DNA from 2 places in the Shewanella sp. 3_MG-2023 genome. Region 2 is predicted to be linked to the other one. Evidence: predicted binding sites of a transcription regulator. Region 2 holds the regulator's gene; the other holds the start of a gene.

Region 1 (5,822 bases), on a different contig from region 2:
CATTATTCAGTTTCATTGCTTTTCTCGCCTTTATTGCCTTCCTTGGCAATATTGTCTTAGGCGGTATTACTTTTTCGGTTAAAGCTTTTATGCCTAAGGGCAGTAAAATGAACCCTGCTAAAGGCTTTAAAAGAATGTTTGGCACCCAGGCCTTAGTTGAACTAACTAAAGGTATTGCTAAATTTTTGGTGGTGGCAATATCGGCGTATTTTTTATTGTCGTTTTATTTTTACGATATTTTGACCTTATCTATGGGTCATTTACCGGGAAATATTTACCACGCGCTGGATCTATTGGTATGGATGTTTATTTTATTGTGTTCATCAATGCTATTGATTGTGGTGATTGATGTGCCATTTCAAATATGGAACCACAATAAACAGCTTAAAATGACCAAACAAGAAGTTAAAGACGAGTATAAAGACTCTGAAGGTAAGCCTGAAGTAAAAGGCCGTATTAGGCAATTGCAGCATGAGATGGCCAATAAACGCATGATGTCTGAAGTGCCCAATGCTGATGTGATTGTGGTTAACCCAGAGCATTACGCTGTAGCAGTAAAATATGATGCCAGTCGTTCATCTGCGCCATTTTTAGTGGCAAAAGGGGTTGATGATGTGGCCTTTAAAATTCGCGAAATAGCCCGAGAGCACGAAGTGCCAATTGTATCAGCGCCGCCGCTAGCCAGAGCCATATATCATACAACTAAAATTGACCAACAGGTACCGGAAGGACTATTTACCGCCATTGCACAAATCTTAGCTTACGTATTTCAGTTAAAACAATACCAAAAGGGTCGCGGTAAACGTCCAAAACCTATTCCGCTCAATCAACCTATTCCGGATGATTTAAAACATTAGCTGCGGTGTTTTTAGGCACTCAAACCGCAACAGCTGCTATTAACTAATAGCTTGGCTTAGTAATTGCATTTCGCTGATGTCAGCGTCAAAAATATTACGAAAGGGTTTACGGTTAATGGATGTAAAGACAGCGCTAGGTCAAGCAAAGCAAATACGATTTAGCACATTCAAAGGTATTGGTACCCCTTTATTGGTGCTGGCTGCATTAGGTATGGTGGTATTGCCGATGCCGCCATTTCTGCTTGATATTCTATTCTCCTTTAACATTTCCCTCGCTTTAATCGTGTTACTTGTCGCTATTTATAGTGATCGCCCACTAGATTTTGCCGCATTTCCGACTGTTTTACTGGTGGCCACCTTATTACGCTTAGCATTGAATGTGGCCTCAACACGAATAGTGTTACTTGAGGGGCATAACGGTGGTGACTCCGCGGGTAAAGTGATTGAAGCCTTTGGTTCGGTGGTGATTGGCGGTAACTATGCTGTGGGTTTAGTGGTGTTTTTAATCCTGATCATCATCAACTTTGCCGTAGTAACCAAAGGTGCGGGGCGTATTTCAGAAGTGAGCGCGCGTTTTACCTTGGACGCCATGCCGGGTAAACAGATGGCCATTGATGCCGATTTAAATGCCGGCACATTAACTCAAGATCAGGCACGTATTCGCCGTGCTGAAGTGACGAAAGAAGCTGACTTTTATGGCGCGATGGACGGTGCGTCAAAATTTGTGAAAGGGGATGCTATTGCTGGGATTATGATTCTGGTGATTAATATCCTTGGCGGTTTTGTCATCGGCATGGTGCAGCACGGCTTGGATTTTTCAAGCGCGGTGGAGATTTATACCTTACTGACCATTGGTGATGGTTTGGTGGCGCAAATACCCGGATTGCTTTTATCTATCGCCGCCGCCTTGATGGTGACGCGCCAAAATGAGTCTGGCGATATGGGCGGGATGATGATCAGCCAAATGTTCCATAGTCCTAAGTCTATGGCCATTGCATCAGCCGTGCTTTTTGTTATGGGTGTTGTACCTGGTATGCCACATTTCGCGTTTTTAACGTTTGCATTTATTACCGCAGGCGCAGCTTACTTTATTTATAAACGCAATAACGACAATAAAACCCTTGCGCTAGAAAAAGCAGTTAAAGGCCCAAGCGATGTCAAAGAGGCTGAGCCCAAAGAGCTAAGCTGGGAAGATGTACATCATGTAGACACCATTGGCCTTGAAGTGGGCTATCGACTTATTCCGCTGGTAGATAAAGGTCAAGGCGGCGAGTTACTCAGTCGAATTAAAGGGGTACGTAAAAAATTATCGCAGGAATTGGGCTTTTTGGTACCGGCAGTGCATATTCGTGACAACTTAGATTTATCCCCCAACTGCTATCAAATATCCTTAATGGGCGTGGTAGTTGGCGAAGCAGAAGTAAGACATGATTGCGAGTTAGCGATTAATCCAGGTCAGGTTTACGGCAAGCTTGATGGCATAGAGACCAAAGATCCAGCTTTTGGTTTAGAAGCCGTTTGGATAGCTCCAGCGCAACGTGAACATGCGCAAACATTAGGTTATACCGTGGTTGATACCGCGACTGTTGTTGCTACTCATATAAGCCAGTTACTGACCAATAATGCGGCTAAATTATTGGGCTATGAAGAAGTGCAGCAGTTAATGGATATGCTATCGAAAAACTCGCCGAAGTTAGTGGATGGCTTTATACCAGACGTTATGCCGCTAGGTTCAGTGGTAAAAGTGATGCAAAACCTTCTTAATGAAGGAGTTTCTATCCGAGACTTGCGCACAATCGTGCAAACACTGTTAGAATACGGCAGCAAAAGTAATGATACTGAAGTGTTAACCGCTGCAGTACGTATTGCCTTGAAACGAATGATAGTGCAAGAGATCTCTGGGCCCGAATTGGAAATCCCTGTCATAACATTGGCGCCAGAGTTGGAACAGATGTTGCACAAGTCTATGCAGGCAACCGGCGGTGAAGGGCCCAATATTGAGCCAGGCCTTGCAGAACGTATGCAGAAGTCATTATTAGATGCTTCTCAGAAGCAAGAAATGGTCGGTCAACCAGCCATTTTATTGACATCAGGCATGCTTAGGTCAACTTTGTCGCGGTTTGTGAAATACACCATTCCTAATTTACGGGTTATTTCTTACCAAGAAATACCCGATGAAAAGCAAATACGCATAGTATCTGCAGTTGGGCAATAGCAATGACTTTCAGTTTGAAAGAGGTACGTAGTGAAAATTAAACGATTTTTTGCCAAGGATATGCGCTCAGCATTAGCTCAAGTCAAAGAGACTTTGGGCTCTGACGCGGTGATCATGTCGAATAAGAAAGTAACTGGTGGCATCGAAATTGTTGCAGCAGTTGACTACGATGAGCCTAAAGTTGATGTTGCAGTAAAATCGCCCGTTGCAGCCTTTATGAATGTGACTGAAGACCGTGTGTCAATTGGTGCTAATAAACCTGCTATTAAAACACACACTAAAGTCAGCCCACCGCCAGTAGCTGATTCATTACAGGCGTTATTAGAAAAGCAGCATAGCCGCCTGCAGCAACAAATTTCCCAGCAACATGAAGAGCCGGAATTACCAGATTGGGCTAAACAGTTAGAAGCAAGCAAACCTGCAGCTAAAGAACCAAGACAGCATCAGCAACACATTGAGCCGTCTAGATCTCCAAATAAAGGTCATTCAGCTGAAATGGAAGCAATGCGCGAAGAGATGGCGTCACTGCGTGGTTTGCTAACTCATCAAGTTTCTTCATTAATGAAAGAACAGAAAAAACGCACCGATCCTGTGGGCGCGATGCTTGAAAGTAAATTAATTGCCGCAGAGTTCTCGCCTGCTGTCGCTGCCAAGTTATCCAGCCTAAGTCAGCAGTTTTCTCCCGCCGATTTAGTCAGAGCCTTACCCCAAAGTTTGGCCAACCTGCTCGATAACCAAGGTGACGATATTGTGCGCACTGGTGGCGTAGTCGCATTTGTCGGTCCAACTGGTGTCGGCAAAACCACTTCATTGGCTAAAATTGCTGCCAGATTTGCCGCTCATCATGGCCCAGAACAAGTTGCGTTAATTACCACAGATCATTATCGTATTGGAGCCTTTGAGCAATTGGCAACTTATGGCAAAATAATGGGCTGTCCAGTTAAACAAGCACATGATTTAACTGAATTAGAACAAATTCTTTATCAGTTTAAGAATCGTAAGTTAGTATTGATTGACACTGCGGGTATGGGGCAACGAGATTTACGCCTTTATCAGCAGTTAGATGATTTGATGGCAAACACCAGAATACCCATTCGTAGTTATTTGGTGATGTCGGCAACCTCTCAACGAAGAGTGTTACTCGATGCCGTAGAACATTTTAAAAGAATCCCGTTATCTGGGTGTATACTGACAAAATTAGATGAGTCAGTATCTATTGCTGGCGCATTAAGTGTATTAATCCAAAATGGGTTGCCACTAAGTTATGTTACTGATGGGCAACGTGTTCCAGAAGATATGCAGGTTGCCGATACGCTTTCATTAGCAAGACAAGCGTTAGCAGCACTTAACGAAACAAAACCTCAAACGTCACCTGACACTGCGTGGTCAAATGACATGGCCTATGCATTCGAGTAAAGATATGACCCGAGATCAAGCAAGTGGTTTACGTATGATGAATCAACCAAATAACGATAAAGTAAAAGTAATTGCAGTCAGCGGTGGTAAAGGCGGCGTGGGTAAAACCAGTGTGTCGATTAATACCGCGGTAGCACTTGCTGAGAAAGGCAAACGGGTTTTAGTACTCGATGCCGATTTAGGACTTGCCAACGTTGATGTGATGTTAGGTATTCGAGCTGAGAAAAACTTATCTCACGTATTATCTGGCGAAGCAGAATTAGACGACATTATTGTTCGAGGCCCGAAAGGCATTGGTATTGTACCTGCCACATCAGGCACTCAAGCGATGGTGGAATTGACCCAAGCGCAACATGTTGGATTAATTCGTGCCTTTAGCGATATGAAAACCCAGTTTGATATTTTAATCGTTGATACCGCAGCGGGTATCTCTGATATGGTGCTGAGTTTTTCCCGTGCCTCACAAGATGTATTGATTGTAGTTTGTGATGAACCGACATCAATAACCGATGCCTATGCCCTGATCAAAATATTAAGTCGTGAGCACGGTGTGTTCCGCTTCAAAATTGTGGCAAATATGGTGCGCAGTTTGCGAGAAGGCATGGAGTTATTCGCCAAGTTAAGTAAAGTAACCGATAGATTTTTAGATGTGGCTTTAGAGCTTGTTGCGACAGTGCCATTTGATGAAAATTTACGTAAATCAGTACGTAAGCAGAAGTTGGTTGTGGAAGCATTTCCAAAATCACCAGCAGCCATTGCTTACCACGGTTTAGCCAATAAAATCATGAGCTGGCCTGTGCCACAGCAGCCTGGTGGTCATCTAGAGTTCTTTGTTGAACGTCTTGTTCAGCGCAAAGAAGTAAAAGAGGATACACCGAGTGAATAAAGCCGCCGCGTATACTCAGTTTGATAATAAAACCTCAATTGTTGAACAGTATGCACCGCTGGTAAAAAGAATTGCACATCATATGTTGGCAAGGCTGCCAGCATCGGTACAACTTGATGACTTATTGCAAGCTGGGATGATGGGGCTGCTGGAAGCATCATCAAAGTTTGATGGCTCTAAAGGCGCCAAATTTGAAACCTTTGCTGGGATCCGAATTCGTGGTTCGATGATCGACGAAATTCGCCGTGGTGATTGGGTGCCGCGCTCGGTACATCGTAACCAACGCCGTGTTGCACAAGTTATCGATGAACTGGGTCAAGAATTAGGTCGTGATGCCAGAGATACTGAAATCGCAGAAAAATTGGAAATATCTCTTGAAGAGTATCACCATATTTTAAACGATGTTTCAGTAGGAAAAGTTATTGGGATTGAAGACTTAGGTGTTTCA
Region 2 (5,822 bases):
GTGAAATCGACATAAATGCAAGCGGTCGAGATTTTTACATGGTACTAGCAACCAGCACCGCATTAGCAGTACTGGTATTATCGAGTGGCGCTAAAAAGCAGCTTACTCGCTGGCATGGAGCCCTTTTATTAATCGTCTTTATTGCGTACCAAGTTGTCTTATTTCAATCACAATAATGGGGCATAAAGATGTGTGACTCACCAAAGCGTAACCCGAAATCGCTTTGGACAATAGAGAGATACATATGACAGAACAAACACAATTGCGCCAATGGGGTCGTCAAGTCATTGATATTGAAAAGGCAGCATTAGATAACCTTTATCAATATGTAGACTCAGACGAGTTTGGCCAAGCCTGTGAACTCATTTTAGAATGTAAAGGCAAAGTCATTGTCATGGGCATGGGCAAATCTGGCCACATTGGCAATAAGATTTCTGCCACACTCGCCAGCACAGGCACGCCTGCATTTTTTGTTCACCCTGGCGAAGCAAGCCATGGCGACTTAGGCGCTCTGGCAAAAAATGATATTATTTTAGCCATATCAAATTCTGGTGAAGCCAGTGAAATTCTCACCTTAATGCCCGTTATACAGCGCATGGGGGTCCCGGTAATCGCGATTACGGGTAAACCAGAATCCAATATGGCCAAGCTATCTAAACTGCATTTATGTATTGAAGTGCCTGAAGAGGCCTGCCCATTAGGGCTAGCACCAACATCAAGCACTACCGCAACCTTGGTGATGGGTGACGCCTTGGCCGTAGCATTATTGCAAGCGAAAGGCTTTACCCGTGATGATTTCGCCCTATCCCACCCTGGTGGATCTTTAGGTCGTAAACTATTACTTAAAGTCAGCGATGTAATGCACAAAGGCGCTGATATTCCACAGGTGAAAAGTGAGCTCTGCATTACTGAAACCCTATATGAGATCTCAAATAAAGGTTTAGGTATGACTGCAGTGATCGATAATGCAGACAAGCTAGTCGGGATCTTTACTGACGGTGATTTACGCCGCGTCATCGATGCTGAAGTGAACCTGCGTACTACCGCTATTGCCGATGTAATGACAACCAACTGCATTACCATCAGCCCAGGTATTTTAGCCGCGCAAGCATTACAGATTATGGAAGAAAAAAGTATTAACGGTTTAATTGTCGTAGACGAGAACCAACGCCCAGTCGGCGCACTTAACATGCTCGATATGGTTAAAGCTGGAGTCATTTAACATGTCATTACACGAAACACTGCACCAAGGTTTTTACGGCCCAATCTCTGATGATGTTTGGCAAAAAGCCAAAAAAATTAAGCTGCTTATTTGCGATGTCGATGGGGTATTTTCCGATGGCCGTATTTATTTAAGTAATGCAGGGGAAGAGTTAAAAGCATTTCATACCCGTGATGGTTATGGCATTCGCTCTATTTTAACCAGTAATATTCATGTTGCTGTGATAACCGGGCGTAAATCTGCCATTGTGGAAAATAGAATGACCGCTTTAGGTGTCACTCATATTTATCAAGGTGTTGATGATAAACTAGTGCCTTACCAAAGCCTGTTAGATACCTATGGCGTTAGCCCAGATGAAGTCGCCTATATTGGTGATGACATGGTTGACTTACCTGTGATGAAACAGGTTGGCCTTGCAGTTTGTGTGGCTGATGGCCATCCTTATGTTAAACAACATTGCCATATGACCACCACCATTAACGGCGGAAATGGCGCATTACGTGAACTCACCGATTTGCTATTACTTAGCCAAGATAAGTTTGAAAATGCCCACGGAATGAGTATATGAGCCGAGTGACCTTCGCTATTATCGGATTTTTTGGCGCAGCCTTAGTCCTTTATTGGCAAGTACAAGTTAAACGTAGTCAGATGGAGGCAAGTAAATTGCCAGCCCCTGCTCGCCCTGATTTTATCGCCAATGACTTACGCACCACTGAATTTAATGAGCAAGGTTTAGTGCAAAGCCGAGTCTCAGCGAAATACATGGAGCACTTTCAGCAAAGTAATGAAACCATGTTTACTGAGCCTGTCTACCTTATTTATCCTGAAAATGGTGAAGCCGAATGGCAATTAAGCGCAGATTTAGGCAAGCTGAATAATGAAACAGGCAAAGTAGTTTTAGAAAATAATGTTATTATTGATGCAATAAACATCGACGAGCCATTACAATCTTTGACAACCACCATGTTGGCACTCGATATGAACACCATGATTTTGACCTCAGATAGACAAATTTTTGTTACTGGGTCAGATTTTAATATACAAGGTTTAGGCCTGTATGCTGATTTAAATGCTCAAGAACTTGAACTTTTAAGTCAAGTAGAAGGAACGTATGAAGCAAAGTAAACTTTTGATTGCCTCACTACTCAGTGTAGTCAGTATTGCCAGCGCCTATGCAAAAGAAGGCGATTTACAGCAAGAGCTTAAAGTCGCAGCTGTGAGCCAAAAAGCTGACATAAAAAACAATCAGGTCATCTTCTATGGCCCAGTTAATGTGACTCAAGGGTCGATTAACATTAATGCCGACGAATTACGCGCATTTGGCACCGAAAGCGGCACCCAAAAAACCATGGTTGCCACAGGTAACCCTGCGACATTTTCCCAAGAGTTAGATGATGGCCGTATTGGTACTGCCAGTGCCGATGAAATTAAATATGAGCTTGCCACTAGCATTTTAACCTTAACGGGTAATGCTAAATTGGACCAAGCTGGCAGCCAGGTTACTGGTAACCTAATTAGCTACAACATTGAAAAGCAGCAGTTAATTGCTGAAAGCACCGGTACTGGTGAAGATCGGGTTATCACTATTTTTCAACCAGAAAGTCACCCAGACTTGATTGATTCTGAAAAGAAAAAAGATGAGCAACCACATTTACCAGACAGCGCTAAACCCGGTGATGATACGCCACCAGCTATAATTGAAAACAACAATTTATCTGCTGTAGAGGCTGTGAACTCAACTGAAACACCCGAAGTAACTGAATCACTTAACGCTGAGGCGCAGGCGACATTGTCAGCCCCAGCAGCTGAGCAAAATGACTAATGACCCAAATTACGTTAACCGCTGAAAATCTCGCTAAGAGTTATAAAAGTCGCCAGGTAGTAAAAGATGTCAGCCTGACGGTAAAAACCGGCCAAATTGTTGGCTTACTTGGCCCTAATGGCGCGGGTAAAACCACCACCTTTTATATGGTCGTAGGCCTAGTCAAAAGTGATAAGGGCCGCATTCTGATCGATGAAGATGATTTAACCGCAGATCCAATGCATTTGCGCGCCCGAAAAGGCATTGGCTACTTACCTCAAGAAGCCAGTATTTTTCGTAAGCTCACAGTACACGATAATATAATGGCAGTGCTTCAAACTCGCAAAAGCTTATCAAATGAGCAGCGCATTGAAGAACTGGAACATTTATTAGAAGAATTTAACATAACTCATATCCGTGATAGCCAAGGTATGGCGTTATCGGGAGGCGAGCGTCGCCGAGTTGAAATTGCACGCGCATTAGCGGCAAATCCTAAGTTTATTTTATTAGATGAACCTTTTGCAGGGGTAGATCCTATCTCAGTAATCGACATCAAGAAAATTATTCAACAACTTAAAAGCCGTGGTTTAGGGGTGCTAATTACCGACCATAATGTCCGTGAAACACTTGATGTGTGTGAGCGAGCATATATTGTGAGTCACGGAAACTTGATTGCTGAAGGAACACCTGCTGAGATCTTAGTCAATCAGCAAGTTAGGTCGGTATACTTAGGTGAACAATTCAAGCTATAGTTAGCACTATTCAGTTTTTAGTATGGCATTCGCGGCCAACAACAAACCTTAATCTAGTCTATTTTTCTAGGATCATAAACTAGCGCCCACACTGTTCGTCGCGATGATGTAATTCAATTAGGGACAAGCGGTACATGAAAGCCTCACTCCAACTCAAAATGGGTCAACACTTAACCATGACCCCACAGTTGCAACAAGCGATTCGCTTATTGCAACTTTCCTCATTGGAGCTACAGCAAGAAATTCAACAAGCACTTGATTCAAACCCGCTATTAGAGCTTGAAGACGAATTCACTAAAGCCAAAGAGCCCGTAAAAGAAAACGCCCTGCAAACTGACACCGATTTTAGTGATAATAGCCAAGTCACCATAGAAAAAGACACCTCAACGGTTGATACCACTGAATCGCTCACTAAAGATTCTATGCCTGAAGAACTCCCTATGGATACCACATGGGATGAGGTGTATACCGCCTCGCCGACTTCTGGCTCTGGCGCAGTATCGAGCGGTAATGATATGCCGTTTCAAGGCGAAACCAGTGAAGGCTTGTATGAGCATCTTGAATGGCAAAAAAACCTCACTCCCTTTTCTGAAAATGACTTAGTGATTGCAACCGCCATTATTGATGCCATTGATGAGCGCGGTTACCTCACCCAGAGCGTTGAAGACATTTTGCAATCCTTAGGCACTGACGATATCGAACTCGATGAAGTTGAAGCTGTACTTAAACGGGTACAACACTTCGATCCCGTCGGCATTGCAGCGCGAGATTTAAGTGAGTGTCTATTAATTCAATTAGGCCAATACCCTAATGAAATTCCTTGCATAGATAATGTTAAGTTACTGATTAAAGATCATCTTGATTTAATCGCCGGTCGTGACTTTAGGTTACTGATGCGTAAAACCAAGCTTAAAGAAGATGATTTACGTGAAGCCATTGAATTTATTCAAACGCTCAATCCACGTCCAGGCTTGCAAATTACCCCCATTAAAGATGAGTACGTCATTCCTGATGTTACTGTACTTAAAAAGAATGGTCGCTGGGTGGTCGAGCTAAATCCCGATAACATGCCTAAAATTGGCGTTAATCAGCAATATGCAGCTATGGCCAAAGGCGGTTCAAGCCAAGCTGACAGCCAATTTATTCGTGGTCATTTACAAGAAGCTAAATGGTTTATCAAAAGCATCGATAGCCGTAATGAAACCTTACTAAAAGTGGCTAACTGTATCGTACAATTTCAGCAAGGTTTCTTTGAGTTCGGTGAAGAAGCCATGAAGCCGATGGTGCTCAATGATATTGCTGAAGCGGTTGAAATGCACGAGTCGACCATTTCACGGGTCACGACCCAAAAATACATGCATACCCCCCGTGGACTTTTTGAACTTAAATATTTTTTCTCAAGCCATGTAAGTACCGATGATGGTGGAGAATGCTCTTCTACAGCAATTCGCGCATTTATTAAAAAGCTCGTAGCTGCAGAAAACCCGAAAAAGCCTCTTAGTGATAGTAAAATGGCGACACTATTGGCTGAACAAGGGATTAACGTTGCTCGACGTACGATAGCCAAATATCGAGAGGCAATGCTCATCCCTCCCTCAAACCAACGCAAAAGCTTATAACTTTTGTTATTGGAGGATGACCTATGCAAATTAACCTGACTGGAAACCATATTGAAATAACTCAATCTTTACGGGAATACGTGCAAACAAAATTTTCAAAGCTTGAACGACACTTCGAACAGATCAATAATGTTCACGTTGTGCTCGATGTTCAAAAGCTACAACAGATTGCCGAAGCCAAACTGCACCTAAAAGGCGGTGAAGTGTTTGCTGTATCGCGTAACGCTGATATGTATGTGGCAATAGACGCCCTGATAGATAAGCTAGACCGTCAGGTAATTAAACATAAAGAGAAACTCACTAAGCATTAACGATGGAACTTCGTACCATCCTGCAGCCGGCGTGCACTACCTGTGCCACTCCGGGCAGTAAGAAAAAGGTACTGGAATTAATCAGCAATTTAATGGCTGCCCAGTACCCAACCCTTT

Evidence for each region. Region 2 encodes sigma-54, which starts transcription at its own class of promoters, with help from an activator protein. Its sites were predicted from a motif close to GTTGGCACGNNNNTNGNNT; they were not measured.
Region 1: a site for sigma-54 is predicted at 908-926, ahead of flhA (flagellar biosynthesis protein FlhA). Genes of this name have one in related genera too.

The regions. Positions count from the first base shown of each region.
Region 1 is NZ_JAUOSH010000006.1:84,015-89,836, reverse strand. It holds gene flhB (flagellar biosynthesis protein FlhB) at 1-857, shown strand, start outside; gene flhA (flagellar biosynthesis protein FlhA) at 973-3,072, shown strand; gene flhF (flagellar biosynthesis protein FlhF) at 3,103-4,488, shown strand; gene Q4591_RS05085 (MinD/ParA family protein) at 4,493-5,374, shown strand; gene Q4591_RS05080 (RNA polymerase sigma factor FliA) at 5,367-5,822, shown strand, end outside.
Region 2 is NZ_JAUOSH010000027.1:50,852-56,673, forward strand. It holds gene Q4591_RS15195 (calcium/sodium antiporter) at 1-176, shown strand, start outside; gene Q4591_RS15200 (KpsF/GutQ family sugar-phosphate isomerase) at 245-1,222, shown strand; gene kdsC (3-deoxy-manno-octulosonate-8-phosphatase KdsC) at 1,224-1,790, shown strand; gene lptC (LPS export ABC transporter periplasmic protein LptC) at 1,787-2,347, shown strand; gene lptA (lipopolysaccharide transport periplasmic protein LptA) at 2,334-3,044, shown strand; gene lptB (LPS export ABC transporter ATP-binding protein) at 3,044-3,775, shown strand; gene Q4591_RS15225 (RNA polymerase factor sigma-54) at 3,910-5,394, shown strand; gene hpf (ribosome hibernation promoting factor) at 5,418-5,705, shown strand; gene ptsN (PTS IIA-like nitrogen regulatory protein PtsN) at 5,708-5,822, shown strand, end outside.